3 regions of the Paenibacillus sp. EKM212P genome follow, and region 3 is predicted to be linked to each of the others. Evidence: riboswitches for the same ligand, from Rfam matches in the RefSeq annotation. Region 3 holds a riboswitch; each other region holds the start of a gene.
The links. Region 3 has a riboswitch for thiamine pyrophosphate ahead of G9G54_RS15845 (ABC transporter substrate-binding protein). Riboswitches for the same ligand answer to the same signal wherever they lie in the genome.
Positions count from the first base shown of each region.

Region 1: another riboswitch for thiamine pyrophosphate. It lies ahead of tenA (thiaminase II); the one in region 3 lies ahead of G9G54_RS15845 (ABC transporter substrate-binding protein).
Region 2: another riboswitch for thiamine pyrophosphate. It lies ahead of thiC (phosphomethylpyrimidine synthase ThiC); the one in region 3 lies ahead of G9G54_RS15845 (ABC transporter substrate-binding protein).

Region 1 is NZ_JAAMNR010000006.1:265,499-276,219, reverse strand. It holds gene G9G54_RS18945 (transporter) at 1-100, opposite strand, end outside; gene G9G54_RS18940 (glycosyltransferase) at 105-1,226, opposite strand; gene G9G54_RS18935 (NAD-dependent malic enzyme) at 1,701-3,344, shown strand; TPP riboswitch at 3,437-3,539, shown strand; gene tenA (thiaminase II) at 3,677-4,366, shown strand; gene thiM (hydroxyethylthiazole kinase) at 4,441-5,283, shown strand; gene thiD (bifunctional hydroxymethylpyrimidine kinase/phosphomethylpyrimidine kinase) at 5,280-6,110, shown strand; gene thiE (thiamine phosphate synthase) at 6,107-6,820, shown strand; gene G9G54_RS18910 (aspartyl-phosphate phosphatase Spo0E family protein) at 6,765-6,932, opposite strand; gene G9G54_RS18905 (helix-turn-helix domain-containing protein) at 7,231-8,649, opposite strand; gene G9G54_RS18900 (LacI family DNA-binding transcriptional regulator) at 8,808-9,782, opposite strand; gene G9G54_RS18895 (6-phospho-beta-glucosidase) at 9,984-10,721, shown strand, end outside.
Region 2 is NZ_JAAMNR010000005.1:400,305-411,025, reverse strand. It holds gene acnA (aconitate hydratase AcnA) at 1-2,116, shown strand, start outside; gene G9G54_RS17370 (DUF1648 domain-containing protein) at 2,190-2,537, opposite strand; gene G9G54_RS17365 (SdpI family protein) at 2,582-3,220, opposite strand; gene G9G54_RS17360 (YitT family protein) at 3,566-4,402, opposite strand; gene G9G54_RS17355 (hypothetical protein) at 4,911-5,063, shown strand; gene thiC (phosphomethylpyrimidine synthase ThiC) at 5,185-6,984, opposite strand; TPP riboswitch at 7,170-7,282, opposite strand; gene G9G54_RS17345 (IclR family transcriptional regulator) at 7,437-8,180, opposite strand; gene G9G54_RS17340 (alpha/beta hydrolase) at 8,479-9,516, shown strand; gene G9G54_RS17335 (Fe-Mn family superoxide dismutase) at 9,775-10,721, shown strand, end outside.
Region 3 is NZ_JAAMNR010000005.1:52,739-63,459, reverse strand. It holds gene G9G54_RS15870 (SMP-30/gluconolactonase/LRE family protein) at 1-792, opposite strand, end outside; gene G9G54_RS15865 (zinc-dependent alcohol dehydrogenase family protein) at 946-1,959, opposite strand; gene G9G54_RS15860 (EAL domain-containing protein) at 2,357-3,418, opposite strand; gene G9G54_RS15855 (bifunctional 2',3'-cyclic-nucleotide 2'-phosphodiesterase/3'-nucleotidase) at 3,694-5,796, opposite strand; gene G9G54_RS15850 (pyridoxamine 5'-phosphate oxidase family protein) at 6,017-6,451, opposite strand; TPP riboswitch at 6,722-6,831, shown strand; gene G9G54_RS15845 (ABC transporter substrate-binding protein) at 7,023-8,066, shown strand; gene G9G54_RS15840 (hypothetical protein) at 8,074-8,256, opposite strand; gene G9G54_RS15835 (MTH1187 family thiamine-binding protein) at 8,559-8,852, shown strand; gene G9G54_RS15830 (ABC transporter permease) at 8,849-9,625, shown strand; gene G9G54_RS15825 (ABC transporter ATP-binding protein) at 9,670-10,620, shown strand; gene G9G54_RS15820 (TatD family hydrolase) at 10,613-10,721, shown strand, end outside.

The DNA of each region.
Region 1 (10,721 bases), on a different contig from region 3:
CGGTAAGATACCAGCTCGCTGCAATGTGAAAGAAAAAATTAAATCCGTTAAGCAGCACATTAAAGAGAGGAAACATCAACGATCGTACTCGGTTGTTCACGTTGTTATCTCACCCGCCGATCCAGTCGCCAAATATCAATGATGGAGCGCAAAAAACGAATAGAATCCTTCCAGACATGGATGTGCGAGCCATCCCGGTCAATACATTTGACGGGTAATTGCAGCACACGAAGCTGGAGTCGCTTGGCAATAAACATCATTTCCAAATCCAACGCCAGTCCGAGCTGTTCCTTTAAATGCGGAAACATTCGCTTCACTGCAACCGAACTCATCACTTTAAGCCCAGTCTGGGAATCCACCACACCTGTGGGTAAAAAAGGACGGGAAATGACTCGCTTACCAAAGCTGACGACAGATCGCAATAAAGATCGATTCTCAGCGGTCATATCCTTGGTTCCGATCACGACATCATAATAGCCCTGCTGAACAACATTAATCATTCTGGCAATATCCTCAATAAAAAAGGAGTCATCTGCGTCAACAAATACGTAGTAATCCGCACCAATGGTCCGCATCCCTTCCAGATACGTCCCTGCCTTACGTGTATTGCGTCCCAATTCCCTTGTTTGAAGCAGCGGGCTAAGATTCTGATTAATCCGGTTTACGGACAAGTCCGTGGCTACCTCCAGCGCTTTAATCAAGGCATTCGTACCATCGTAGCTGCCATCATCAATGAGATAAATCGAACCTTCAATAATATGGCTGCGGATAAAGACCTGCAATCGTTCAGCAAAGGTTTTGACATGAACAAAACGTTGCTCTTCGTTATATACAGACAAGATAAATGCAATATGTTGGCTTTTGGTCGAATACTCGGGATAGAGCAAGCTTTGTATTTCCGAAAGCATTTCTTCGTTGTCATTGGCTTGCCAAAATAGCAGCCGCAAACGACCTACTCCGATGATTTGCACCATATGCTGATCACTGAACGGAAATGTTACATCCGTCACTAGTAACAATGGCATTTGCGGAAATTGGCAACGGATCTGATTGGCTTTCCGCACTGCCTGCCCCGGCTCCCTATAATCAATCAGGCAACAACATGCGTTCTCGTAGACTGAAGCTGCCTCCGTGTCCTCGCACTGTATAAATTGGTAAAAACAAATCACATTGGGATAATCAATAGCCCTGTCGTTATCGCTAAAAATGGCTATAGGTCCCTGCACACAAACCTCTCCTTTTCCTCCGAATAGTTCTATTTTGTTGAAAAAGAATTAAGAATGTTTGCTTATAGGGATTAAATTAATGTCCAAATGCTTCATATTTTCTTAACAAAATAGCTGACACTCCATGATATATATGGAGATAAGAGAAGAAAAACTAATTTTCATATTTGATAAAAACAGAGCACTTAGACCTGATTCATTAGAACCAAAGTCATCAGGAATGGTTAGCGAATCTAAATCGAAAGTTAGTTCATTTATATCATTAGAAAGAAACAAATATGGTTATTTTGTCATAGATAAATGCAAGAATAAAACATATTTGCACGTCCATACTATGGACAACATGTCATCTTTCGTTATGAATAGTTATGAAAATGAAGAGAAGGAAGGTCTTTCTATGGAAGCATTTTATGTCAATCGCGATGGGTCATTTCTACTCCATTACGGGGAAAGGATGTGTTGGCAAATCCCCTTTTGAACAAAGGTGTCGCTTTTACAGAAGAAGAACGCAAGGAGCTGGGTTTGGAAGGAATCCTTCCTCCAACCGTCCTTTCATTGGAGAAACAGAGCGTACGGGCATATCAGCAGTTTCTGGCACAACCCACCATGCTGCGAAAAAATGCTTCTCTCAACGACCTTCACAACCGAAATGTCGTACTCTACTACCGGCTGCTAACCGATCATTTGAGTGAAATGCTGCCCGTAGTCTACACGCCGACCGTAGGAACCGCGATTCAAGAATATAGTCACGAGTACAACCGCCCTGGAGGCATATATTTGTCGATAGATAACCCGAACGGTATTGGACAAGCATTCCATAATTCTGGTTTGAGTGGCCATGATGTGGATCTGATCGTCGTGACAGATTCCGAAAGTATTTTAGGGATTGGTGACTGGGGCGTCGGGGGGATTAACATTGCTATCGGCAAGCTTGCAGTGTATACGGCTGCGGCAGGCATTCATCCCGGGCGGGTGCTGCCAATTGTACTAGATGTAGGTACAAATAATGAAAAGCTGCTGAATGATCCACTGTACATCGGAAACCGCCATAAACGGGTTCGCGGAGAAGCCTATAACCAGTTTATTGATACTTTTATCAGCAAAACGTTAGCGCAATTCCCAAAGGCGCTTTTACATTGGGAAGACGTGGGCAGCGTAAATGCACGCCATATTATAGGAAAATACGGTCAAAGCATACTCACCTTCAACGATGATATACAAGGTACAGGAGCGGTGACCTTGGCTGCGATTCTTTCGGCGGTGGGTGTCACCAAGACTCCGCTGCGTGAACAAAAAACACTTGTTTTCGGCCCAGGGGCAGCAGGAATCGGTAATGCTGATCAAATTCGGGGTGCTATGATCGAGGACGGCCTTTCCGCAGAAGATTCCTTCAAGTCCTTTTGGGCCTTTGATTATCGCGGGCTGTTAATGGAAGATATGGAAGACGTATTGGAATATCAGAAACCGTATGTGCGCAAAAAGGATGAAGTCAGCTCATGGACCCGGTCGTGTGACGGCAAAATACCACTGCTAGAGGTCATCCGTCAGGTGAAGCCTACGATATTGATTGGAACTTCCGGTGTAGCAGGTGCCTTTTCTGAAGAGATCATCAAGGAGATGGCGAAACATGTAGAACGCCCGATCATTATGCCCATGTCCAATCCTACAAACCTTGCAGAAGCAGTACCCGAGGATTTGATCCGGTGGACCGATGGCAAAGCACTGATTGCAACCGGAAGTCCTTTTGAGCCCGTCACCTATAACGGTACGAAATTTGAGATTGGACAGGCGAACAATGCCTTTGTTTTTCCGGGACTGGGTCTGGGTGCGATTGTGGTTAAAGCCAAAAGGATTACCCCTGCGATGTTTACAGCGGCAGCAGTTGCTGTTGCCAATGGTGTAGATTCGAATACGCCTGGCGGTGCGCTACTCCCTCATATCCGAAAATTACGCGAAGTTTCGTACGCTGTTGCGATTGCGGTTGCAAAAGCCGCGATACAGGATCAGGTAGCTCAGGCGCACATTTCAGATGTGGAACAAGCTATACGAGATGCAATGTGGAAACCGGAATATGCCAAGGTCAAAGCTGTGGAAAGTGTAATTCATCACCCTCACTAAGCTCAAAACACCTAACTAGAGGAAATTTCATATTTTGCACACTATGTTTGACATAGCGTATGAACGTATGTACAGTAATAGTCAAAAGAATAGAAGTCCACTAGGGGAGCCGCTATGGCTGAGACAAGAACGTATCTTGGACCCTTTGAACCTGATCTAGTTCGTACTAGCGTAGGAAAGTGGAGCCTTCGTATATAAGGTTTCAAGCGTTTTTTGCGTATTGGGCCTATTGTTGAAGCCGCTCCCATTTTTCCGGGGCGGCTTTTTAGCGTTGTTCCGGAATTATATTCTTACAGGACTTCTTGCTCTTCAATTTGATGGAGGTGGGGAAATTGAGTTTTACACAAGAACTCCGTCGGCAGGCGGACGGCATTTTTCAAGCGATTTTTGAGCACCCCTTTGTGAGAGGTATTGCTGAAGGAAGTTTGACAAGGGGACAGCTGATTCACTATGTAAAACAGGACTTTGAATATTTGAACGCCTACATGCGGATATACGGCATCGCAATCTCCAAATGCACCAATCGGGAGGATATGGCTGTATTAAATGAACAAATCTCTTTTATTCTCCACAGCGAGGTTCATCCGCATCAAAATTTCTGTGCTGTTGCAGGGGTGACCTATGAAGAGTTGCAGGGATATCCGCTCGCTCCGTCGGCTCATCACTATATCCGTCACATGCTGACGGTTGCCCATGAGGGTAGCCTGGGCGAGATCTTGGCTGTGCTGCTGCCATGTATGTGGACGTATGCCGAGATTGGTCGCAGGCTGCTGGATGAAGTAAAGCCGGATGAGTCTCATCCGTTCTATGAATGGATGGGCTTCTATGGAGACCAGCTTGATGATACAACACTCAAGTTCCGAGAACGTGTAGATGCTTGGGCGGAAGGCGCAACGGCTGCTGAGCGAGAGCGGATGATTGAGCATTTTATACTGAGCTGCCAGCTGGAATATAAGTTCTGGGATATGGCTTATAGGCAGGAAGAATGGCCGGTCCAGATGCAGGCAGCGGTCTTGGAATAGTCAGCCTGGCGATTCGATGCGTGAAGTACGGTTAATGCCCTGTTGGACCACTAACTATAGAGAGGATAAACATTATGAGTACATGGGAAAAAAGTTATTCGGATCTCCTGACGAAGGTACAAAACAGCAAACCCCTCGTTCACAATATGACCAATGTGGTAGTCACCAACTTTACGGCCAACGGCCTGTATGCATTGGGCGCCTCCCCGGTGATGGCCTATGCACCCGAGGAAGTAGCAGACATGGCAAAAATAGCGGGAGCCGTCGTATTAAACATCGGTACACTGAACCGCGAACTGGTGGATGCCATGATCATTGCTGGACAATCGGCGAATGCACACGGTGTTCCGGTGCTGCTAGATCCGGTCGGTGCGGGAGCAACGAGCTTTAGAACTGAATCGGCACTGCGAATCCTGAGTGAAGTCAAAATCTCATTGGTGCGAGGCAATGCAGCCGAAGTCGCACATCTTGTTGGAGAAGCGCGTGAGATTAAAGGCGTAGATGCCGGTGACAGTGCTGACAGCGGAAATGTCGATCTGGCAATTCGGGCTGCTCGAACGCTCAATACAATGGTTGTCATTACTGGAAAAGAGGACGTCATCACCGATGGGGCCGAAGCACGAATGATAAGCGGTGGAGACGCGCTGCTCACGAAGGTAACCGGAGCAGGCTGCCTGCTGACCTCTGTGTTAGGTGCCTTTGCAGCTGTTGAACCCAACCTGCTGCTCGCAGGTACAGCAGGTTTGGCATTTTACGGTGCAGCAGCTTCTCGAGCCGCAGCACGTACCGCAGAGCTGGGGCCCGGCAGCTTCCAGATTGCCTTTCTCGACGAGCTGGCCAAACTGCATACAGGTTCACTAGAGGGGCATGTCTCGATCCATGAAGCCGGAACAACAGCAGCAGGTGGTGCGCGATGACAGACGTTCGTGTACCCAGAGCGCTGACGATTGCTGGTTCGGACAGTGGCGGCGGGGCTGGAATTCAAGCTGATCTCAAAACCTTTCAAGAACTTGGCGTGTACGGCATGTCGGCTATTACAGCCGTTACCGTACAGAATACCTTAGGAGTCCACTGCGTATATCCGCTACCAGAGGAAGCAACAGCAGAACAGATCGAAGCCGTAGGATTAGACCTTGGAGTGGATGCCCTGAAGACTGGTATGCTGTTTAATGCCGGCATCATCCGTCTTGTGAGCGAGCAGATCCGAAAGTTCGGCTGGAAAAAGGTCGTCGTCGATCCCGTGATGATTGCCAAGGGAGGCGCTGAACTGCTGCAACTGGAAGCGGTGCAGGCTTTGAAGGACGACCTGCTCCCCTTGGCACTGGTCGTTACACCGAATATCCCGGAGGCGGAAGCCCTGACAGGGATAAGTATCCATACGATGGAGGATCGCCGCGAGGCTGCGAGACATATTAGCAGTATGGGACCAAAATTCGTTGTGATCAAGGGTGGCCACGCTGACGAGAGCGAGAGCAGCGGACAAATTGTTGACCTGCTTTTTGACGGAACCGCCTTTATAGAGCTGAGCGGCAAGCGAGTACGGACTGTCCATACACACGGAACAGGGTGCACTTTCTCTGCAGCGATTACCGCGGAATTAGGGAAAGGGATGTCTGTACCGGAGGCTATCTCGAATGGTAAAGCCTTCATCCAGGCGGCGATTGAGGATACGTTGTCTCTGGGACAGGGACACGGCCCAACCAATCATTGGGCCTACCGACGTCGTCAGGAGATGCTTCTATGAGCGGCAGAATATTGTCAGAGGTGGTGCGCCGCCATCTACAGATATACCTGGTGCTTGGAAGCGTGAATTGCCTCGCGGAACCAGGCTGGGTCGTGCAGGAGGCTCTGGCTGGCGGGGCAACCATGGTCCAGTTCCGAGAAAAGGGTCTCGGCGCGTTAACGGGCGTTCCTATGTTCGAACTCGCGCGCCAGCTACAGGAACTGTGCCGTCACGCTGGTGTCCCCTTCATCATCAATGACAATGTGGAGTTGGCTCTTGAACTGGACGCCGACGGTGTTCACATCGGTCAGGACGATGAATCCGCCGATTCCGTCCGCGAGCGAATCGGAAATCGAATTTTAGGCGTCTCCGCCCATACCATTGAGGAAGCACGTCGAGCCATCCTGCAAGGTGCTGATTATCTCGGCGTCGGGCCCATCTATCCCACTATCTCGAAAGATGATGCCCATGCCGTACAGGGACCGGCAATTTTATATGAGATGCGTAAAGCGGGAATTGATGTGCCGATTGTTGGAATCGGAGGTATTACAGTGGACCGTGTTGAGGAAGTCGCACGTGCAGGTGCAGATGGTGTAGCGGTGATTTCAGCCGTGACACAGACAGAGCAGGTTAGAGGTGCGGTCAAGGAATTAAAGAAAAATATGGTCTCATTTCTCAATGATCCGATCTACATGTTTGATATTGATTCAACAGATCATCCAGCTTTTTAGATTGTTCTATTACTTTGGGATGTGTTAAAAATCCATACTTTTTCTGGACCTGGTACAGTTTCTTCCTAGCCCTTTCGACACAAAGTAAAGTCACACTTTGATTCATCAGCATGATCCCTCCTATATGTCATATTTTATAACAAAAAGACGTTTTTTGGATTTTCAAATGATGCGCCTAACAAAAAAAGAACATCACAAAAGTTTGCATAAACAGCAAAGCCCCAAAATCCACGTAAAAGAGCCTCCGTCCCCCCTAATAAAGCGGGACCGAGGCTCTTTTTCATAAAAAGATTCAATGAATATTAGAACATACAACCTAACCGTTTTAAGCACCTCCAATTTGTACTTGAGGCGTTATTCTTTGATTTTGGTTATGCGACTGAACAGGCATTGATAAAATAAACAAGAAGCTAGCTGCGATGACCAGCAGAATCATTTTTTTCAACATTGTCTAACCACACCTTTTCTAATAGTTTGAAATACTCTTCCCTTGTTTCGGGAAGCGCATGTGCTTGGAAATGTGCAAAAAGTCCCGTACAGTTTATAAAATAAGTCTCATTATTTAGTATGTGGGCTTTTACCAATGCATATATTAAGTGTTTAAAGCCATCATTGAACATTCCCCGTCTTAAATAGTAATAAGCCAGTTCATAACCAAACCATGCAAAATAATCCGGCATCACTTGTTGGGTGTACATATCAGTAGATTGTGATAGCAGAGCAAAAGAATTAATCTCCACTTCAAAACGTGAAAGGACATCATTGATATCTATTGCATATCGGTTAGCAGCTATCATAACGTTCAGCAACTTGGATAGCTTTTCATTCTCGGTAGTGATTGATGTGGATGCAATATATTCAACATAATGAGGAAGCACATTCGTATCTCCAGATAGGAGTTTATTTACATAAGTATTACCTTCTGCCCAATGCTTGAACAAGTTGACCCAGTGTTGAGTTTTCTGGTCTGTCTCGATCACCCAATCTAAATCTGCGTAGGCATTTGTAAATTGTAATGCTTGCTGATAATCGCCTCGGGCTTCACAGACACTCGCACACAGTAAATCAGCATAGGTAATGTACACAAACATCGGGCGACTCAGCCTCTTTTCAGACTCCTCCCACTCTCGCTTTTTCTGTTGATGTTTCAAAGAATACTGGATCTCCGCTTTGGCTCTCATTTTTCGAGCAGTTGCATCGAGCTTGTCCCATTCACGCAGAGAACGATACACATTCGCCAAATCTTTTAACGCATCGAGTTGATCTATTTCATTCAGACGTTCGACAAAGGGTTCAAATCGTGTAGCGGCCTTGAGATTTCGGATCTGATTGTTACCCACCTGAATGGTAAACAGACGATACTGACAGATAGCCAAACGTTCAGAATGCTGGTACTTCTCGCCTTCCGCAATCCCTTCGTAGAGCAGCAATGCAGCATTGTGCTGGCCTTGTGCGAATAATTTTTCTGCTGCATCAAATAACTTTGGGGAATATAGAAGGTTGTCCATAATATGTCCCACTACAAGCTGGATAGCATCCAACTTGTCCAGTTCCGCACAGCGAAACAACAACGGCTCAATTCGCCTCCAATCCGGGGAACGCTCAATGATGTAGTTATCTATGTATAGTTCGTAAAAAAAACCTTCTGGTAGTCCCATAGCCCAAGTGATGCGATCTAGCTGATGTATAGCAACAGGACGATGCTTGGCAATCCAATTATTAAGTGTTCTTTGATGAACACCTGAATGTTCGGCAAATTGTGCCAGCGTCAAATTGTTTTCCCCTAAATAATCCTCTAACTTCGCCAAAATCGTAGGTGTATGTCCCAAGTCATAACCACCCTTCATACAAAAAATCCAAATTTTATACTTTCACCTCAAATTATTCACCAAGTTTTAACATGTGTCAACATTTTTCTTCCATTATTCCTACTATATAAACTTGAATATGGTAATTAATAACCACTAACAAGAAGTCTCTTTTGGAATCAGGTGGTCGCTCGCTCTACTAATTTGAATTCCAGATGATGTATCGTTTCATCCAGCCCTTCGAGGGCATCTCGAATCATAATGAACGCATTCTCAGCTTGCTTGTCTATCGGGTAATGAATCGTAGTTAAATCAAGCAAATGCGAGATTTCGGTGTTATCAAAGCCTACGACTGCAAAATCACTCGGTACAGAAACACCTAGCCTACGCGCTTCAGTCAAAAGACCTGCTGCCAAATAATCGGTAGAACAGGCAAAGGCGTCCGGCCTATCTGTTTGTGCTCGTTCTGCCCACCAATGAGCTATTTGTTCACCAGCTTCTATTGAATTTAAATCATAAAAATGCGGGAAGGCCTCAGCATCCAAATCATATTTTTCGCAAAATTCATGATAAGCTCGAATGCGTTCTTTCGTATTCAACCCCCGCATGCTGCCATACACATTCACAATTTTCCGGTATCCTCGGGCGTACAAATGTTCCAACGCCAGCGTATAGCCCTGATACTGATCCATAAATACAGACGGGATTGCCTCAATGTTTACACGCTGCCAGGTCACAATCGGACCATATTTTGTATAATGCTCAATCACACTCCACTCATTAACGCGAATCATACAGACCAAGGCGTCCAGTTGCTTTCTCCGCAACATTTCCAGCGCTTCAAGTTCTCGGCCTTTCTCCCCATTCGTAATAAACAGCGCTATATTAAAGCCATGCTCCTGAGCATACATTGTAAATCCACGAACAAATAAGCCCAATGAATCATTAAAAGAAAGTGAAATAATCCCTATGAGCTTGGTCATGCCTTTTTTTAAAGATACCGCATTTAAATTAGGAACATAATCCAGTCGATCTATGACCTCTTGCACACGCTGCCTTGTGGGTTCACTCACGTACGGATGGTTGTTAATGACACGGGACACCGTAGCCGAGGATACCCCCGCCAGCTTTGCAATTTCATGAATATTCGCCATTTTTTTCACCTCGTTCTTTCTATTTTAGCATGTTCGTGTTTAGCATGTTCGTGTTTAGCATGTTCGTAGTGTCCGCCCTATAATTGTCACCTTCCCAAAATAAGTTTTTTAAAAGCGCTTGACCTGTAATGCATTACAGGGATTACAGTGAACTTGTGCTTAAGAAAGCGGTTTACAAAACATACTTAGGAGGCACTAACTATGAAAAAAGGCATAAAGATTGCAACCATTGGCGGAGGCTCCAGCTATACACCAGAATTAGTAGAAGGCTTCATCAAACGTTATGCAGAGCTTCCCATTCGGGAATTATGGCTGGTAGATATTGAGGCAGGACGTGAAAAACTGGAGATTGTAGGCGCCATGGCCAAACGGATGGTGAAGGCCGCAGGCATTGATTGTGAGGTACATTTGACACTGGATCGCCGGGAAGCGTTGAAGGACGCCGATTTTGTAACGACCCAATTTCGGGTAGGCTTGCTGGAAGCCCGGATTAAGGATGAAAGTATTCCGTTAAAACATGGCATGATTGGTCAGGAGACCAATGGAGCCGGAGGAATGTTCAAAGCGTTTCGCACCATCCCTGTTATCCTCAGTATCGTCGAAGATATGAAAGAACTGTGTCCGAATGCATGGTTAATTAATTTTACCAACCCTGCGGGTATGGTTACCGAAGCCGTCCTTCGTTATGGTCAGTGGGATAAAGTCATCGGATTATGTAATGTTCCAATCGGCGCGATCAAGAGTGCATCGGCTGTACTGGACAAACCGGAAGAAGAGCTGTTCTTTAAATTTGCAGGTATTAACCACCTTCATTGGCACAAAGTTTATGACAAAACAGGGGCCGAATTAACAGAGCAAGTCATTGAAGGACTGTACGCTCCGGGCGCAAAACCGGAGAAGGTCGTTGAAAATATTAAAAACATGCGCTTCCTGTATGAT
Region 2 (10,721 bases), 350 kb from region 3:
CGGTGAAACGGTCGTCTTTCCAGATTCCCTCGTAGGAACAGACTCCCATACCACGATGATTAACGGGCTGGGTGTTGTAGGCTGGGGTGTCGGCGGGATTGAAGCAGAGGCGGGTATGCTGGGGCAGCCGCTGTATTTTGTCACTCCCGATGTGATTGGCTTCAAACTGACAGGCAGCCTGTCAGAAGGCTCTACGGCCACCGATCTGGCGCTCACTGTAACGCAAATGCTGCGTAAAAAAGGCGTAGTCGGCAAATTCGTGGAATTTTACGGGCCTGGTCTGGCTAACATCAGCTTGGCTGACCGTGCGACAGTTGCCAACATGGCACCGGAATACGGCGCAACGATTGGCTTCTTCCCAGTCGATGCGGAAACGCTGGCCTACCTGCGCAGCACTGGACGTTCCGATGAGCAAGTAAGCCTCGTAGAGGAATATTACAAAGCCCAAGGCATGTTCCGCACATCCGATACACCGGACCCTGTGTTCAGCGATACCATTGAGCTGGATCTGGCTTCAGTTGTACCGAGTCTCGCCGGACCCAAACGTCCACAGGACCGTGTTGAGCTTAGCCGCATGAAAGAAACGTTTGAAGGCATTATTCGTACCCCGGTGGACAAGGGCGGCTATGGACTGAGCGATGAAAAAATCGCACAGAAAATTCCGCTGACCCATCCAGACGGCTCCACCAGCGAGTTGGGTACAGGAGCAGTCGTTATTGCGGCGATCACAAGCTGCACGAATACCTCCAATCCAAGCGTTATGCTCGGTGCGGGCTTGCTGGCCAAAAAAGCAGTGCAGCGCGGGCTCAAAAAGCCGGGCTATGTTAAAACAAGCTTGACTCCAGGCTCCCTCGTCGTGACGGAATACCTGCAAAAAGCCGGATTAATCGGACCGCTCGAAGCCCTCGGCTTCCATGTAGCAGGCTACGGCTGTGCGACCTGTATCGGTAACTCCGGGCCACTTCCTGACGAAGTGAGTCAAGCCATCACAGACAATGATTTGACGGTTGGCGCAGTTATTTCCGGCAACCGGAACTTTGAAGGCCGTGTGCATGCGCAGGTCAAAGCCAACTATCTCGGCTCACCGCCACTGGTTGTCGCTTATGCGCTGGCAGGCACAGTGAACATTGATTTGGTGAACGATCCTCTCGGTTACGATCAGGACAATCAGCCGGTCTACCTCAAAGACATCTGGCCTACTTCTGAGGAAATCAAGGAAGCGATCAGCCTGTCTCTCAGCCCGGATATGTTCCGTCGCAAATATGAAAATGTATTTACTGCCAACGAAAAATGGAATTCCATTCCGGTTCCTGAAGGCGAACTGTATGAATGGGATGAAAAATCAACTTATATTCAAAATCCACCATTCTTTGAAAAACTTCAGGATGGCGTACAAGATATCAAGGAAATCCGTAATGCCCGTGTGCTTGCCCTGTTGAATGATTCGGTCACGACGGACCATATCTCACCAGCAGGCAACATTGCCCCTTCCAGCCCGGCAGGGCTGTATTTGAAGGAGCATGGCGTGGAACGCAAGGACTTCAACTCCTACGGCTCCCGTCGCGGTAACCACGAGGTCATGATGCGCGGTACATTCGCCAACATCCGTATCCGCAACAATGTGGCTCCAGGCACCGAGGGCGGCGTGACCAAATACTTGCCAACGGATGAGGAAATGTCCATCTATGATGCATCCATGAAATATCAGGCAGCCGATCAGAGCCTGATCGTCATTGCTGGTAAGGAATACGGCACAGGTAGCTCCCGTGACTGGGCGGCCAAAGGTACGCTTTTGCTGGGCGTTAAGGCTGTCATTGCGGAAAGCTTCGAGCGGATTCACCGCAGTAACCTGGTGGGCATGGGCGTGCTACCTCTGCAATTCCAGGAAGGCTATGGCTGGTCCAGCCTGGGTCTGAACGGTCGTGAAACGTTTGACATTCTTGGCATCGACAATGACGTGAAGCCTGGTCAAGAGCTTACAGTGGTGGCTAAACGCGAGGATGGCACAAAGTTCGAATTCCCGGTAATTGCCCGTCTAGACAGCACCGTCGATATCGACTACTACCACAACGGCGGTATTCTGCAAACCGTATTGCGTCAGATGATTCAAGAGTAGAGAGCGTATAAATAACGAAATCCCCTCCAAATGCAGCGAAAACTGCGAATTGAGAGGGGATTTTTTACATGCTTTAAGCCTTCAAAAGAAAACATATGCCAATAATTGAGAACACTAGGGTTATAAGGAGTGTGAAGAGACCAGGCAAGCTTTCCATGATTGCAGAGCCTTCTTCGCTCTTGAACTGACGACTGAAATAGGGTTGGAGCATAAGCATAATCATAAAAGATATGAAGCTAATTCCACACAACAACCATACCTCAGGGGAGGATTTGTCAACAAAACGGTCAGCCACATCATTGAAATTGTAGTGGATTGCTACATTCCTAGGCATTCTCGGATACATGAAAAAGTAGATGACGAAAGGCAAAACAGATATAAGAAAAGACAATACATTAGAAAAATTTAATTTACTTCTCATGGAAATCCCCCTAATATGCTAAATCGATCTGCATTATACAGATATCAGCAGTCTATATTTTTATACCTATGACTTAGAAAGAGAGAAGTAATAAAACTAATCATCGTCGGTAAACAAGATGCGAGCACCATATACACATTAACTTCTTGTCCTAATCCTATAGCGATCCCGATTAAGCCAAAGGCTATCCAAATAGAAGCAGAAATGCGATGCGTTTTCTTCCAAGCGCTTTCATTCGAAAGCAGCCATGGGAACTTCAAACCAATTAAACGGTTAGGTGTTAATTTAGTGAATGTGACACCTACTGTTAAGTGCGATATTGCCGAAACCAGTAAAACTATATTTAAGGGTCTGAAGTAAATAGCATTTGAATACAGTAACATTAAAAAAAGAAAAATAAAATTTAGAACAACAAACACACTGGAACATATTTTACGATATGGAACCAAATTATTTTCAGAAAATTGTTCTCTATGTTTCGAGAATTTTGGGTACAAGACAACAATAAGAAAAGAGATAATCATCGCTCCTGATGACACAATAAAAAAAGCTAAAGGGAGCTTTAGAGGGTTCATTGAAGGCAATAAAATAAATGAATTTATGAAATGCAATATAATAAATAAAATAGAAATCTGAAGCCACGGCTTTTTAAATTCTTTTTTTAAATCATAGTTATTCTCCACTCAAAACAACCTCACTTCGAACTGATTTTCAGTTGATTTTAGAAGTAGATGCTATAAAATTCCTTACTTGGATTTATAACACTTTAATATAAAAATTGATATATTTTGAATAAAATATATATTATTGTCAGATCATAATGCATATTTTTCAAAAAAATAAGAGATCAAAGTCACATTCACAATATTTTTTACAAAAAATAGCTTTTCTTCTGTTTCGAAAAAAAGTTATTATCTATCTACTCTATTTCGATTATTAAAATAAACATTACAAAAACAAAAAAAGCCGATCCCTCAGGACCGACTTCCTACCCTACTCTCCTATAACCTTACCTTAGCGCATACGAGTTACTTCGAAATATCCAGAAAACCCTCTCCGAACACGTCCCGCACGTCATGAATGGTGATAAATGCTGCTGTGTCGATGGCTTTCACTATCTTTTTAAGCGCCGATACCTCTTGTTTACTAATGACGATATACAGCACTTCTTTTGGATTTTTAGTGTAATAGCCGTGGCCTGACAGGACGGTAACTCCACGATCCATTTTCGTAATGACCCTCTCGGCAATTTTATCTTGGTGCTCCGAAATGATCATGACTGCTTTTTTCGGGTTCAGTCCTTCGATCATGAAGTCCATCACCTTCGTACCAACGTACAAAATAACGATAGTTAGCATCAATTTTTCCGGGCCAATAATAAAATAGGAAGAGAATGCGACAATCAAATCAAAAAACAGCAAGCCATAGCTGATATTCCAATCCAGATACTTGTTGGCAATCCGGGCTAAAATGACCGTTCCCGCCGTAGTGCCACCTACCCGTACGATTAAGCCAATGCCGACCCCCACCAAAACTCCGGCAAATACAGCATTAATCGTCGGTTCATGCGAATCAATCCGCCAGTTGACCGTTAAATGTAAAAACAGCGAGTTAAAAGCGACAGCAATTATAGTGTACAGGGTCGTTCTCTTGTCCAAAAATTTATATCCGACAATCAACAGCAAGCCATTAATCACCAGATTAACGATCGAGGGAGACCACTGAAACAGGTAGTACAGGATGATCGTGACCCCTGTAACGCCCCCCTCGCCAAACTCATTCGGGATCACAAACAGATTAACAGCTAGCGCGAAAAAAAACGCACCCAGAATAATAAATGCGATATCTGCAATACTTTTTTTCATATATGCTCTAATCCTTTCTATAACATTTCAAAGGATGAATCGCCAGATGGATTGGCTGACTCTTGTTGTCAAAATACGCTGACAACCAGTTCATGGTATCTACTACCAAACATAAAGTCAATACAACTTTGACACTTTAATTCGCCACCAGACTGCCTCAATCCTGACTTGAGGATTCCGCAAAATCCTCCTTTTACAAGGTTATTCGACAAAAAAACACAATCCCGACTACTAAACTAAGAAAACGGGCCTCTAGCCCTTGTTTTATACCTAGGCACATTTTCCCCTAAAATGACCATCCTCCTAAACCAAATTTTGGACACACATGACCATCTTCCTGTTTTATGTCAAAAGCGTTTTACTTTGAAAAAATGTGGTTATAATGATTGAAACATTACCAAGCAACCTACATAGCATCACGACATCAAGTACATACAAATAGTCCTATACAGACGTCCTAAGCAACTCAATCTGGATTTGACAATATGGAATTGGAGGAATGACCTACATGAATACAATGAACTTAACCGTCCACACCCTGATGCCCTTTCACCACCAATACCAACGTGCCAACGCGGTGAGTATGCAGAAGAAAGAAGATAGCTCGGAGAAGAAGCTCAGCTTTCAGGACATTTTAAATGAAAAAATGGGTAAAAAATAAGGCGCCGTTTATCCGGTTGCATGATCCGCTTTACATAAGCTAAAAAGCCGTAGTTTCCTACATCGACTGTAGAGAACCACGGCTTTTTTAATTCATTTGTCCCTAAACTCCCACGTTCGTTTTACTGACCTCCATCCCGATACTGCTCTGCCTTCTCACGCATCCCGGCAGCTACTGCTTCTTGAGTGTTCAGCCCCTTATCCGCTGCATAGGCGCGAATGTCCTGAGTGATACGCATACTACAAAATTTAGGGCCGCACATCGAGCAAAAATGTGCTTCCTTGGCGCCCTCTGCCGGTAGCGTTTCATCATGGTAGGACAAGGCCCGCTCGGGATCAAGCGACAGATTGAACTGATCCCGCCAGCGGAACTCGAAGCGTGCCTTGGACAAAGCATCATCCCGCTGCTGCGCCCGTGGATGCCCCTTCGCCAGATCGGCAGCATGTGCCGCAATTTTGTAGGTAATGACACCCTCGCGGACATCATCCTTATTGGGCAGACCCAAATGCTCCTTAGGCGTAACATAGCACAGCATGGACGTCCCGAACCAACCGATCATCGCTGCCCCAATTGCTGAGGTAATATGATCATATCCGGGGGCAATATCCGTCGTGAGCGGTCCCAAGGTATAAAAAGGAGCTTCCTTACAAATCTCCATTTGTAAATCCACATTCTCTTTGATTTTATGCATAGGGACATGTCCCGGCCCTTCAATCATGACCTGAACATCATGCTTCCATGCGATTTGCGTTAGCTCGCCCAACGTTTCCAGCTCTGCAAACTGTGCTTCATCATTCGCATCATAGATACTACCCGGACGTAGACCATCCCCGAGAGAGAAGGCCACATCATAAGCTTTCATAATTTCGCAGATTTCTTCAAAATGTGTATACAAAAAATTCTCCTGATGGTGCGCAAGGCACCAGGCTGCCATGATTGATCCGCCCCGGGACACAATTCCCGTCATTCTATTCGCCGTCATCGGAATATACCGCAGCAATACACCCGCATGAATTGTAAAATAGTCCACTCCCTGCTCCGCCTGCTCAATCAGCGTATCGCGATACAACTCCCACGTCAGCGCCTCTGCTTCACCGTTCACCTTTTCAAGTGCCTGATACAGCGGCACAGTCCCAATCGGTACAGGAGAATTCCGAATGATCCATTCACGTGTTGTATGGATATTACGGCCTGTGGACAGGTCCATAACCGTATCCGAGCCCCAACGCACAGCCCAAGTCATTTTCTCCACTTCCTCCTCGATGGAGGAGGTAACCGCAGAATTACCAATGTTCGCATTGATCTTTACGTGAAAATGACGCCCAATGACCATTGGCTCACTTTCCGGGTGATTGATATTCGAAGGCAAAATGGCTCGTCCAGCCGCCAATTCCTGCCGTACAAACTCAGGCTCCACCCCTTCGCGGATCGCCGCAAATTCCATTTCGGGCGTAATGATCCCTTGCCGCGCATAATGCATTTGCGTCACTGTACGCCCTTGCGAAGCACGAAGCGGACGATTGGTCACGCCGGGAAATTCCACTGTCTCCCGTTTGGAGCCAGGTTTCAGTCCATTATCCTCCGGCTGGACGGCGCGTCCCTCGTAAGCCTCCACATCGCCCCGTTCCAGGGCCCAAGCTCGCCGTAATGGAGGCAGGCCCTGACGGATATCGACCTGATAGGCTTCGTCGGTCATGGGACCGCTTGTATCATATACACGCAATGGCTCATGATGCTCCGTGCCCTGCGGCGTATGTGTAGGATGAAGAGCAATTTCGCGCTCTGGCACGGCAATGTCCGGCCGCGAGCCTTGAATATATACCTTACGGCTTCCTGGAAAGGGCGTTACCCCACTGGCTTGCTCCCCGTTTGTCTTCTCTACCTCAACTTTTTTTGTTCCTTCTGCTTCTGTCGGCTTCATTGTCCATTCCTCCCGTTTCGATGAAATGACACTCCGATCCGGAACCATTCCCAGGGTGGCGTTGATCTATGCAAAAAAGCCGGTTCCCTAGGGAACCGGCTAATCTAACGAGGCAGCTATCCAAACAATGCGCATATGGAATAATCCATTCCAATGCGCCACTGAAGACAGCAGCCGCGTATACATTTCAAGGCCGATTACTTCCCTACGCTGGTATGATCCAGATCAGGTGCAAAGGGTCCGGAATCTTGCACGATTCCATCTCAGCCCGGCATTACAGGCTCCCCCAGTAACTGTGATACTTTATTCACATGAGGCGGATATAACAGACATCCCGCCTTCCTTACCAGACTACTTCAAATTTATGGCTTTGGCAACCCTTTTAGGTTCCCTTTACCAAGGAGACGTTCTCCATCAAATCACTCTGCTTGCTTCAACTGTGTCCATTCTTGTTACGGGAGCATAAGCCCCATTTCCTTCGCCGCTTCGATCAAAATCGGAGCAAAGTCATGTAGCGTCTCGGGTGCAAGTCGACTGACCGGGCCAGATACAGATAAAGCCGCAGTGACCTGTCCCTTCCGGTTCACAATTGGCGCTGCCACAGCAGCAGCCCCTGGCTCCCGCTCTTCATAGCTGGTCGCATAGCCCTTCTCGCGAATGTCCTGCAGCTGGGCTTTATAGACCTCCGGGTCTACTGAGGGCGGCCATTCATCCCCGCTTAGCAGGGCTTCCAGCTCCTGCGGCGGCATAAAGGCTGCCAGCACTTTGCTGGAGGCCCCTACAGCCAGCGGCATACGCGCACCTACAGGCGCAACCCTGCGGATCGCCTGATTGCTCTGCACGGCTTGTATGCGAATACGCATGCTGCCGTCCCGTAAGTACAAGCTGACCGTCTCGCCCAGACGATCACGTAGTCCTTCCATTGCAGGCTGTAACAACACCGCCGGCTCGTCGCTTTGGGACAAATGCGTGGATAGCTCCCAAATGCGGAAGCCAAGTCGATATTTTTCCGTTTCGGCATTCCGAACGACAAAGCCCCGATCCTCCAACGTAGTCAGCAGCCGATGAACCGTGCTTTTATGTAGACCAATTTTGGAGGCAATCTCCGTCAGGCCAAGATCCGAATCTGCGGTAAAACACAGCAGTATATCAAGTGCACGCTCTACAGCGCGAACGGTTAATTTACGGTCTTCCATCGTGAACCGCTCCTCTTGTATCCATATTCGTTTCACACTATGAAACATGGTTACATAAATTATATAGAATAGTCGCGGCTACTGTAAACCGATGTTTTTGTGACAACCATATTACAGAACGAGAACAAACATCGACAATTCTTTGCATCATTTTTACTTTTCCGGTTCAGGCGTTGACTTTGGATAATCCCCATCATACGATAATAGGTATCTATACGTATCTACACTACTATTTTCAAGTGGAATTATACCTAAATTCTATGAAACGAAGATCAATTTTATATAAGGAGGCTCTTACATGATTTCGACATCCCAGCGCAACGCTCAGCTACAGACCGCTGTTCAGGAGCCGTCCACCCCACTCTTTAATCCCCGTCTGCTGCGGTTCAAGCACGTTGTGATTGCTCTGCTGCTGTCGGTCGTCTTTTTTCTGTTGTTTTGTTTTATTGCCTTGCATGCTTACATCGCATGGGTACTTACGAATCCCACCGTTGCACCACTGTACTCTAATCCGATGCAGGCCAAAAGCATGCCTTATGAGGAAGTCAGCTTCCCTGCCAAGGATGGTAGCCGCATGGTACAAGGCTGGTATATCCCGGCGGATCAATCGCGGAAAACGATTATTTTCAGTCATGGTTATGGAGCTAACCGCGAAGAAAGCTGGATTCCCATGTATGATCTGGCGCATTATGCCCACAGTTTAAACTTTAATGTGGTCATGTTCGATTATGGATTTGCGTCACAAAACAGCAAAGCAGTCGCAACCGGAGGCAAAGCAGAATCCCAACAGCTCCTCGGAGCAATTCAGCTTGCGAAGCAACGCGGCTCGTCGGAGATTATCGTATGGGGCTTCTCCATGGGGGCAGGAACCGCTCTTCAGGCGGGCTTGCAAACCAAGGATGTGGACGCAATGATTTTGGACAGCACCTTCCTGCTGGAACCGGATACGCTGTACCATAACATTCACAATCAAATTAATCTGCCAAGGCATCCGTCTTTGGAAATTCTAGAGTTGCTGTTTCCAGTTTTGAACGGTACCAGCTTGCATCAGATTCCATATCAGGAGGTTAAAAAGGAAAACTATCCGTTCCCGATCATGTTTGTGCATGGTACACAGGATGAAAAGGCTCCTTATCCCATTGCGGAAAAGCTCGCTGCCAATCAGACTAACCCGCTTTCCAGTGTATGGATTGTCAAAAACGGGATACATGAGCTTATTTTCAGAGAGCACCCTCGTGAATATTTGCGACGGGTATCGACGTTTCTAAGCAGTGTACAGGAGCTGGAGGATAAGAAAATCGTCGCTGATGCCCACAAACAAACGACTACGAAGTAAAAAATTATTTTTCGAAGAACTGTATTCTATTCTTCGCCTTGAAGAAGCCTGCCTATGTACACTTAACCCGTGCCGTAGCTGGGCTTCTTTTTCGTTTTCCATGGGTATTCATTGTTTTACCTAACAGATGTGACCCGATTAAGGGAGTTCATAGACATATTCCTGATGAGACAGCGAATATACTGGGGACGTATGCATCCAGGGCAGATCTGCCAGATCGGCCGGATAGCCATAGTGGGATACGGGAGGTAAAAAACGATGCTGAGTACTTATGGGTCTTTCCTGCCCTTACGTGTGCTGGAGGAAATTCGGCATTGGAAGCAGCAGGAAAGTTGGCATGTGGAAGTGATTAAATCCGCTACCGAGGGACTGGAGCCTACTTATGTACGGCTGCTGGATGATTGGCGGACTGTATTCGAACAGACGGAGCGCACCGCCATAGAGCTGCTTGAAGAGCAACGGAGCGCACTCGATCCGGCAGATCAGGCGTGGCATCAGGAATGGAAACAGATGTCAGCTGCTCCACAAGCACATACACACGAATACACTGAACATTCAAAACAGTCAAGGGGATTAGACGCATCATCATCTGTAAAGATGCCATTGTCAGAGTCAGCCTCGAACTCTCAGCTTGACTCACAAGAATTAAATCGTCGACTGGACGATTTGCTGCAAACCGCAAACCGTCAGTCACAGGAGTATGTACGGCAGCTCGGGCTGCTAAGCGAGCACAGTCATGCATTGCGTCAGCAACCAAAATCCGCCGGAGTTGTATTACACGCGGCACATGAAAGCCAATATTTCCTGATCTCGACAACCCCCTTTCAGGAACCTGGCTCCATCGCAAGGGCTGCTAGGTTGTATCATGTAGCTACAGAGGGTGAGAATTACCCAGAGGAAGCGTTTCGAGAACGGCAGGCAGGCATAAGGGGAGAAGGCGCATGGACCACTAAAGGCGTCAAGTCCAGCCAGGCGCAGCCTTCGGCAACGGAAAAAACCACAATTGGCCGGTCGGTTCCCATTGGGGGACATCGGCTACCGCCGCTCCCTTACCCCTATAATGCGCTTGAGCCGTATATTGATGAGAAAACGATGCGTATTCACCATGACAAGCATCATTTGAGCTATGTGAATGACCTGAATAAAGCGGAAAAGAAGCTGGAAGAAGCTCGAAAAACGGGTGATTTTGACCTCGTAAAGCATTG
Region 3 (10,721 bases):
CCCCTTCTTCGGCCCTTTGAGCCAGTATCGGGTCAATTGGTAGTGATACGACTCTGCCACAAGCACAAAATCTTCGTCCGCAGACAAGGCAACCCCGTTCGCAAAATAAAGGCCTTCCAACAGAACTGTCGTCTGCTTGGTCACCGGATCATATTTCAGCAAACGTCCATGTGGCTTGTTCTCGGCGATTTCTTTGAAGACTACACTGCCATAATTGGAGGTGTCAGAAAAATAAATGGTACCATCTTTGGCAATATCCAGCTCGTTGGCCAAATAGATCGGTGTGCCGTCGACTTGATTGGCCAACACCGTCACGTTTCCGGAAGGATCTACCGACAGCAACCCCTTCTTAACATCCGTAACGATCAAATTTCCACTTGCATCAAACATAAGTCCATTGGGCGTTCCTTGGGTATCTGCATATAGCTGGGCCTTTTGCGGATTGCCCTTAGTATCAAAGGCAACCTTATAAATTTTCCCGTCGGAGTCTCCCGTATATAAATTTCCTACCTTGTCAAAGGTGATAAATTCCGGAAACTTAGGGGCATCTGTAACAAGCTCTGCGGAGCTGAGTTTGTTGTTTTGTTGCCATGGACCCGCTTGTTCAAATGAGGGGGCCGAAGGTGCAAACCATTTTGCAGGCTGGACAGGGGAAGGGATGAGCATAAAAATAACCACTCCCAGAAGGATTACCGCCAGCAGCGATAATCCGGTTCTGCGTACCCATTTACGCGGTTTCTTATTCTTTCTTCCTTGAGAATCTTTGACAGATAAATCAGGTTTACTGGGCATTAGATTGCCTCCTATGTGATGTGAATAATATTTCAGCATTTTGCATAATTCGATTCCCAACGCTCGAAAGTACACTATATAGACGAACTAAACCGTTTCGATCTATATATTGCTGATTTGAAATCGCTCTTGGGATTTATGCAAAATGCTCATTTATATTTGAACGACGATTTTACCGAAATACTGTTTTCCTTCAGCCAAAAGTGCGAAGGCTTCGCCGATTCGGCTGAGCGGGAATACCCGGTCAATGACAGGATGTAAACGATGGCGGGAAATGGCACGATTCATATTTTCGAAATGTTCCCGGTTACCGACTTGGCTGCCGCGAATCGTCGCAGCCTTCTGCAAAATGCTGGTGACATCGAACTCAGGAATAGTCAAGCCCGATAAGAAGCCGACCATGTTCACAGTCCCTCCGGTACGAAGTGCATTGATGGATTGCGCCATTGTTGCCGCTCCCCCTACATCCAGGACATGGTCGACTCCGCCGTCTGTCAGCTCCAGAGCCACCTTATCCCACTCGGGAACTTCCGAATAGTTGATTGTCTGCCATGCGCCGAGATCCTTTGCCCGTTCCAGCTTGTCATTGCTGCTCGATGTGATAATTACCCTTGCTCCCGCCATCAGAGAGAATTGAAGCCCAAAGATGGAAACACCGCCTGTTCCTTGCAAGAGCACCGTATCCCCCGCTCGCAGCCCGCCGGATTCCATCAGCATGCTCCATGCGGTTAATGCTGCAATCGGCAAGGTGGAAGCCTCCTCCCAAGAAAGGTGATCCGGAATGGCGACGACCCCTTCTTCATGCAGAACGATATATTCAGACGCCACTCCACTGAGCGGGCCTCCCAGACTGTCCTTTAAGACCTCCGCTCTCGTGCTCCCGCCAATGAATTTCTGTTGTAAATTTGCCGCTACCCTTTGTCCAATCTGAAATTTTGTCACCCCTTCGCCCACAGCTACAATTTCACCCGCTCCATCAGATAACGGAATGAAGGGAAATTGAATGCCGATTGGCATTACTCCGTTAATGATTACCAAATCCCGGTAATTCAGAGACGCTGCCCTTATGCGGATCAGAACTTCCAACCGTCCTGGCACCGGTATGTCAAGTTCCGTCAAGGTTAACTCTTCAAAGCCAAAACCATTTTTCAGTTGCACTGCTTTCATTTTGGTTGTCCTCCCTGTAATGTTAAACTTTTTACCTAGTATGGATACAGTGTATTACACAAGAAACACTGTTTCCTATGTAATACACTGTATCCAATTGTCTTCAAAACGTCAATCTTTACTTTAAAAATAAAAATGGTCGTAAACTGTTCCAGGCTTTTAACGTTCCTTACCAAGTAAATTCGAGACTGGGTGGCTTCGCTTGTCCAGAACTTGCTCAGGTGGGCAAGCATGACCAAAAAACGCGAGTTGCAAAGGTGAGATAACCTCTGCAACTCGCGTTTTTTTACATTAATGGTGATATAAGCACTGTCCAATAGAATTGGAATTTGCTTATGCCACAGCCTTATTTAAGCTCCAATTTTTATAAACTACGTCTACTTAAAATTGTTCCTGACTATATTACGCTACTAAGTATAAAATTAGAGGGCGGACCGGGCTCCGGCTTGCCAAACAAATAACCCTGAGCCAGTGATACACCTGCTTCACGGCAAAATTCAAAATCCTCCATCTGCTCTACGCCTTCAGCCAACACTTGGCCTCCAAAACGAAAAGCCGATTCTACAATCCCTGTAATTTGCCGCTTCTGATCACTGTTACTATGACAGCCGTCAATTATACTGCGGTCAATTTTAACATAATCCGGCTGAAGGCAATTCATAAGCTCTGTCGTAGAATAACCTGCCCCCACATCGTCCAGGGCTACCGAAACTCCTCGATTGCGATATTGATCAAAGATATGATGCAAAAAATTAAGGTCGTCTATTTCTTCCGTTTCTACGACCTCAAATACAAAATCCTTCGTATTCATGGATAACTGATCAATCGTCTCAAAGGTGTGATTCAAGCAATAAGCCGGATTATAAATGGTCGAAGGGAGAAAGTTAATAAAACGTTTAATTCCCGCCGGAAGGCATGTTGCACTTTTTTCAATAGCGGAAATACGAGCCGAGCGATCCAGATGAGCATGCAAACCAGCTTCACGGGCGATTTCAAACAGTCGGAAAGGCTGAAATGGTCTCTCCGCATGTGACGGACGCAGTAAAAACTCAAACCCGATAATATCCAACTTATGGTCAACAATAGGTTGCATATGGCTGGAAAAACTTTGATCCTTAATGATATTGACGATATCCGGATGTTGCAGTCTGGCTTGCAATTGACTAAATAAAAGCCAGTCCTCATATCCTTCGACATGATGCAAGCCGGTCACCACAATTTGCATATGGTTCAAGTATTCCTGCGGCAGACGAGCCAGTCCGTTAACCAGCTGTTCCAGCTCTGAACGGCTGTCATAGCGAAACTCTATGCCACCCTCACGCTCATGTTCCTGCTTCATTTGTTCCGATAGCATACCCAAACCATCTAATGCTGGAGTAAGCGACACCCTGGAATGCCTAATTCTGAGAAATCCTTGATCCTTAATAGGTAATATGATGCTGCAATTGCTGCATGTCATAATGGTCCTCCTCGGAACAATTTTCCGGTTTTTTCACCATTATATCACAAATAACTAGAACAAAAGTACTATATAACTACGTGTTTTTACAAAAAACTAGCTTATTCTTAACGACTACTTAGGACTTAAGTGTATATTCGACAAAAACAGAAAACTTTTTGCACTCATGATAAATTCGGGGGCTGTTGTTTTTGGCATTAAAAAAAACAGCAAATCTCTTGGTTAAAGAGACTTGCTGCTTCATTCTGATATTGATTAAAAACTAAAGTTCGAAGTTATTTGGACGCCTTTGGCTTCGTTGTTTTAGCTGGTTTAACAGTCGCGGGTTTGGTCGTTTTAACAGCTGGCTTTGCTGTTGCTTTCGCGGGAGCCACAGCTTCCTTTACAGGAGTCGTTGCTGCACTAGGCTTAGCGCCAGCTTTTAAGCTGTATTTGGCAAAGCCGTCTGCCGCGCTGCTCAAGAATGAAATTTGTTGATTTCCTGCCAGCACGTCTTTGGCATCAGGAGAGGACTCGAAAGTAACCTTTGCCTGACCAAAAGGAGCAATAGACCAGTTGCCATCCGCCGATGGATTAATCGTTCCGTTCGTACGGATATAGTCAATAACGACTTGACGACTTTCATCCGGTGCTGCCATCACAATTCGTTTGCCATCTGGGTTGGCCAGTTTGGATGAGGAAGCACGATAGTTATTGGTGGCTACAATAAATTTCTGCGCAGGATCAATAGCCTTTCCATTGTATTGCAGATCCTTGATGCGATGCGCTGAAGAATCAATAATCGTTCCCTTGGCATCATATCGTGCAGGCTGAGTTACATCAATCTGGTAGTTCACACCGTCAATAACATCAAAATTGTAGGTTGGGAAATCTTTGTTGATCAGCGATTGCTCTTCAGTTTGCTTTGGATCAATACGGTTGAACTGACCCGCAGACCACTCCAGCCATTCCTGAATTTCAGCACCGGTCACTTCTACAGCATGAACCGTGTTCGGGTACACATACAGGTCGGACACGTTTTTAATCGCTACCGTACCTTCAGGAATATTGGTGTAATACTCGGCTCCGTTTCGACCACCGGCCTTGAATGGAGCGCCTGCCGACAATACTGGAAGTTTTTCGTATTCAGTTCCTTTAAGATGGTTTTGCACATACCATTTCTGTGCATTCGTCACAATTTGAATGGAAGGGTCGTCCTGCACTAATGCAAAATAGCTGGTAATCGGTGCAGTCGTTGTTCCAACAGGTTGACGAATATAATCCAGCGTTCCTTTATGCTCTTCCTTGATCGAATCTGTCAGTTTGTAGTCAGGAGTAAACTGCACAGCCTGGTTTGTGGTACTCACAACCGGACGCACTTCAGACTGAGAATTCGTTACGTGCCACTCATCTTTTTTCTTTTCCAGGCTCAGGTCAATAATTCCCAGCTCCTTGCCCCATGAAGAAGCTTCCACAGCCGGCACGCCATTAATGGTTCCCTTATCCAGATCTACGCCCTTCATTTCTTTAAAATCAGGACCTGGGAAAGATTTATGAGCATGCCCAAACAGAATAGCGTTAATTCCGTCCACCTGGCTCAAATATTTAACGGCATTCTCCATCATTGGCGTTTGTGGCACATCCTCATAACCCGTATGCGCAAGCACGACAATAATGTCAGCACCTTCCGTTTTCATTTGAGGAATAAACTTTTTCGCCGTTTCCACAATATCCTTCGTAACGACCTTATCCTTCAAATTGGCTTCATCCCACTGCATAATTTGAGGTGTGACCAAGCCGATGACACCCACTCTGAGCGCATGCTCTTCACCTTTCTCATCCGTTACCGTTTTATCAAGAATTCGATAAGGGGTAAAATAATTTTTAGTAGCTTGCCCCCCCTTATCAACATAAACATTCGCATTTACGTAAGGAAAATCGGCTCCCTTGAGCGATTTCTCCAGAAAGTCGAGGCCGTAGTTGAATTCGTGGTTGCCCACTGTCGCCGCATCATAGCCCATCAAGTTCATCATCTTGTAGACCGGATGGACACCGCCCTCTTTCTCGAAGGTTTTATTTCTGGCCATATAATCGCCTAATGGATTGCCCTGCAGCAAATCACCGTTATCGAACAGCATGCTGTTTCTCGTTTCACTACGCGCCTGTTGGATCAAACTGGCTGTGCTAATCAGGCCATATTCGTTGGTTTCTTTGTCCGAATAGTAATCGTAGTTCATCAGGGATGCATGAATATCCGTTGTTTCCATGATCCGCAAATTCACTGTAGCGCTATCGCGAGAATTGCTAGCTGCCCAGGTTGGAGCGGCTGAAAACACCAGCATGCTACAAGCTACAACGGCTGCTGTAAACCCTTTAAACCAATTTTTACGAAATAACAAAATATACCCCTCCTCATTAAGGTGTATGCCTCATATACATACTTTTGCACATATATGTAAGCCTTGAACCCACCATTTCTATTTTAATCCAACGCCAGACAAAAGAGTAGTCATTTACTTAAATTATTTATGAAAAAATAATTAATTTTCTCAAAAATAAAAAACCAGCAAACCTCCTAAAAAACTCGGAGATTCACTGGTTTATCCATTTATATTCTCATTATTTATTCCACACTTGGCGCTCCGTTTGCTGACCCACATACTCAATGCGAGTCGGATTCACGTCCAGAATGACATAATCGGGATCATCCGGTCCGGAAAACCATTCCTTCAAGGAATCGTTCCACACTTGTTTGCGTAGCCCCTCATCAGCTGTAATCTGGACAGTAGCCTCCACTTCTACGACTTCCTTTGTACCGCCAACTTCATAACCCAGCAGCAGATAAGCATTCGGATTATCCTTTAGCTCATCCACTTTATGCGTTTTACGATCTGTCGCCAGATGAATGTTCATTCCATCGTTAAAAAGGGCCATATAGCGTACTTTCGGTTTGCCACCCTCTACCGTACCTAACGAGCAAAATTTGTTGTTATCCAAAGCCTTCACAATGGCTTGTTCTAGTTGGCTACGATCCAATGTTTCCGTTTTACCCACAGTACAACAACTCCTTTTCACGAATTAGAATTCTCTACGGCCATGCCATTGGGCACCAGCCCATCTGAACCTACCTGCGCAGCTGTTCTGAAAATAACATGACCCGATCAGATCGGATTGATGCATACTCATTTTCAGATCAAAGCTCACAGTAAAAGTGTACCCTGTCGTTCGGCAAATGAACCGTCTTCTCTTCCTCCATGCTGGACAGACCCGCATTCAAGGCATATAATCGTCGTAGTAAACCCGAATAAATGAACCCATTAAACCATACAATGCCAGGGGTGCTGGAATCGGCCGGCTGAGAGTGTGTCCCAAGACACTGACCCTTACAACCTGATCTGGGTAATGCCAGCGTAGGAATGCTTAAGCAAGATGTGCCTTTTTTACATAGGACCATCCCTTACTTTGGTATATACAAGCGCAAGCGTCCCGGAACCTCGGGGCGCTTTTTTGTTGAAGATTAAGTTGTTGGAAAGATCGCGTCCGGCAGATGTTATTTTTATGAAAATGGGAAACCTAAGCTGTCTGATTGGACGGATAACGGGTAATTAAAGGAGAGAACACAACGATGAAGCGCATGAAAATGTTAAGCCTGGGACTGATCAGTCTGTGGCTCATGGCCCTGACCCTGACCGCTTGCGGTGGAAGTCCCTCCACATCCCAAGAAGCGGCTCCCGCTACCAACACTCAAACGTCTACTCCGGCAAAGGAGCTCAAAGATGTTAAAGTCGTGCTCGACTGGACACCCAATACGAATCATACGGGACTCTATGTTGCCAAGGACAAAGGATTTTACGAAAAAGCGGGTTTGAATGTCCAAATTATTCAACCTGGTTCAGGCGGAGCCGATCAAATGGTTGCCTCTAATGCTGCACCTTTTGGTATCAGCTACCAAGAAGGCGTCACACAGGCTCGTATGCAAGGCGTGCCGCTTGTTTCCATCGCTGCGGTGATTCAGCATAATACCTCAGGCTTCGCAGCCCCAGTAGATCGCGGAATTAAGAGCCCCAAAGATTTTGAAGGTAAAAAATACGGCGGTTGGGGCTCTCCCGTAGAAGAAGCGGTCATGAAATCCATCATGGATTCAGACAAAGGCGATGTGAGCAAAGTGAAGATCGTCAACATGGGCAATGCAGACTATTTTACAGCCGTGAAGCGAGATATCGACTTTGCCTGGATTTTCTACGCATGGACCGGAATTGAGGCCCAGCTTCGAGGTGAGCCATTGGATATGCTGTATGTAAAAGATTATTCCAAAAGCCTCGATTACTATACACCTGTAATTGTGAGCAACGAACAGACAATAAAAAATGATCCAGAACTGGTCAAAGCGTTCATGGACGCTACCGCACAAGGCTATGAATACACTATCGCCCATCCAGAAGAAGCCGCGGACATCTTAAGCAAAGCTGTACCGGAGCTGGATAAAAAACTGGTACTTGCCAGCCAAAAATGGCTAAGCCTGCGTTATCAGGACGATGCCGCGCAATGGGGTGTGCAAAAAGCGGAGGTATGGCAAAACTATTCGGACTGGATGTACGAACGCAAGCTGCTCAGCAAGCCTTTGGAAGTGGATAAAGCCTTCACAAACGACTTCTTGCCCAAGCGTTGATCATTTGTTAAACCACTAAATAAGACTGAACTAGAGAAGTGAACGAAGCGCCACTACGCAGTCGGATGGTGCCTCCCATCGCTGTTGTACCCAGATTTCTTTTATGAATATCCAGAAGTTGAAATCTGGGTACAAAGGCGAATGTTAACGCTTGTACAGCACCATTCCGCCCACTTCGTTCTCGTTCCACTTGGTTTATTCTTTAGTCTCATAGTATCTAAAGCGCAAAAACAGATGCGCTTGTGTGTAAAAATGCCACACAACCTATCAAAAACTAAGGTGCTTTTAAGGCGGTTGGCAGCGTAGCGGTTCATTTGAATCTGGAGAAGCGCAGCGCTCGCCTTTGCCGTGGGATTCTTACCTTTTAAAATTCATTCAAAGAAACCCACGGCAACAGCGATCGTAAGATCAAATGAAACGCGGAGCGGTCTCACCCGCCTTAAACCAATTTATTTTCCTATAACTTAAACAATAAAGGACAGGTGAATTTTCATGGCTAACACACTGCTTAGTATTCAAGTAATCCCTAAAACTCCTAATAACGAGGACTCTTACCCGTATGTAGATAAGGCGATTGAGGTCATTCAGCGCTCCGGCGTCAAACATCAGGTGAATCCATTGGATACGACCATGGAGGGCGAGCTCGACGAGTTGCTGAAAGTGGTTAAAGAAATGCACGAGGCTTTGACGGAAGCGGGCAGTCCCAGCGTCATTTCACAGATCAAAATCGCACATAACCCACAAGGCATCAGCATGAACAAGCTGACCGAGAAATATCGCCCATGAATCCGAAAGACAAGAACGCATCCTGGTGGAAAAGCGTATGGCCGCCCCTTGTGGCGGTCCTCTTCTTTTTAACGGCCTGGCAGGGGGCGGTTTCCTATTTACATATTGAATCCTGGCTGCTGCCAGCTCCATCCCTCATCGTACAAGAGGGCATGGCGCAATCGGCGTTGCTTGGCACCCATACATGGGCTACGATTCGCCTAACGCTTGCGGGATTTGCTATAGGGACAGCAACGGGACTGTTGATTGCCATCGTTCTTCATACGATTCCTTTTCTCAAATCCGCCCTGTATCCGCTGCTTATCCTGAGCCAAAACATTCCGATCATCGCCCTGGGTCCGTTGCTCATGGTATGGTTTGGTTTTGGCGTGCTGCCCAAGCTTATGGTCATTACTTTAGTATGCTTTTTTCCCGTGGCTGTAGCGGCCATGGACGGGTTGACTCGAACAGACCGTACGATGATGAACTATATGCGGATGTCGGGTGCAAGCCGCATGGCTATTTTTATGAAGCTGGAGCTGCCACATTCCCTGCCGCAAGTCTTTTCTGGCGTTAAAATTGCTGCTACCTACAGTGTGATGGGCGCGATCATTGCCGAATGGATCGGAGCTAGTGAAGGAATTGGATATTATATGCTGCTGCAAAAATCGGCCTATCGGACGGACCTCATTTTTGCTGCCATCGGCATTATTGTTGCACTCAGCTTACTCATGTTTGTGGTTATTGTACTACTGGAGAAATGGTTGGTTCGCTGGAAACCCGATCGAGAGTAGCTTCCTCCTTGAATTAAATACAGCAAAGAAAGGACGTGGCGCGTATGAGTCTGCATCCGATTGACTTATCATCACACAACGTGGCTAATGAACAACGAGCCGGGGAACAACAAAGTCCTTCAACTGCTCCTCCTGCTTTGGAATTGGACGGGATCAGCCTCGCCTTCCGCGAAAAGCGAAGCTTACTGCCCGTACTGCAGGATGTATCCCTCACAGTCAATCCAGGAGAATTCGTTTCCCTCATCGGTCCGTCAGGCAGCGGCAAAAGCACGCTATTTCACATCATCGGCGGGCTACTCAAACCCCAGCAGGGACGTATCCGTATGCACGGACGGGACATGACTGGTGAACGTGGGCATATCAGCTATATGCCGCAGCAGCCCGCCCTTTTTCCGTGGCGTGCCACGCTGGACAACGTACTGCTTGGGCAGGAAAATGCTCCACGTAAAACTACAGCAGTCCCCCCTGAGTACGCCAGTGAACGCGAGCGTCGCAAAGAAGCCTTGCAATGGCTCGAACAGGTTGGACTTGGTAAATTCGCCAAGGCGTATCCACATACGCTGTCTGGTGGAATGCAACAGCGCGCAGCCTTTCTACGAGCACTACTCAGCCCGCAGGAATTAATGCTGCTGGATGAGCCGTTCAGCGCACTCGATGCGCTGACACGTGCAGACATGCAGCAATGGTTATTACGGATGTGGGAAAAGAACCGCCGTTCTGTGCTGTTTATTACCCACAGCATTGAAGAAGCACTGCTGCTCTCCGACCGCATCTATGTGCTGTCGGCGCGACCTGCTTCGGTGGTGCATGTCGTAGATGTCCCTTTTCCCCGCCCGCGTAGGGAAGAAATCACCCTCGATCCGCTCTTTATTGAATGGAAGAGGACCATGACCAGCTGGATGCGCGTGGAAAAGTACAAACTGGACGGCGACATGGACAATGCTCAGAGCGTCCACAAGAATATCCCGGAAGATGGATTGAATCGACATGAGTGACGTAAAAGTTCGATGTGCATTGAAATGGAACAGCCAAACAAAGCCAGGCTTGGATTTGACCGCAATTGAGCCCGCTCCATTGATCGACGCGCATATTCATG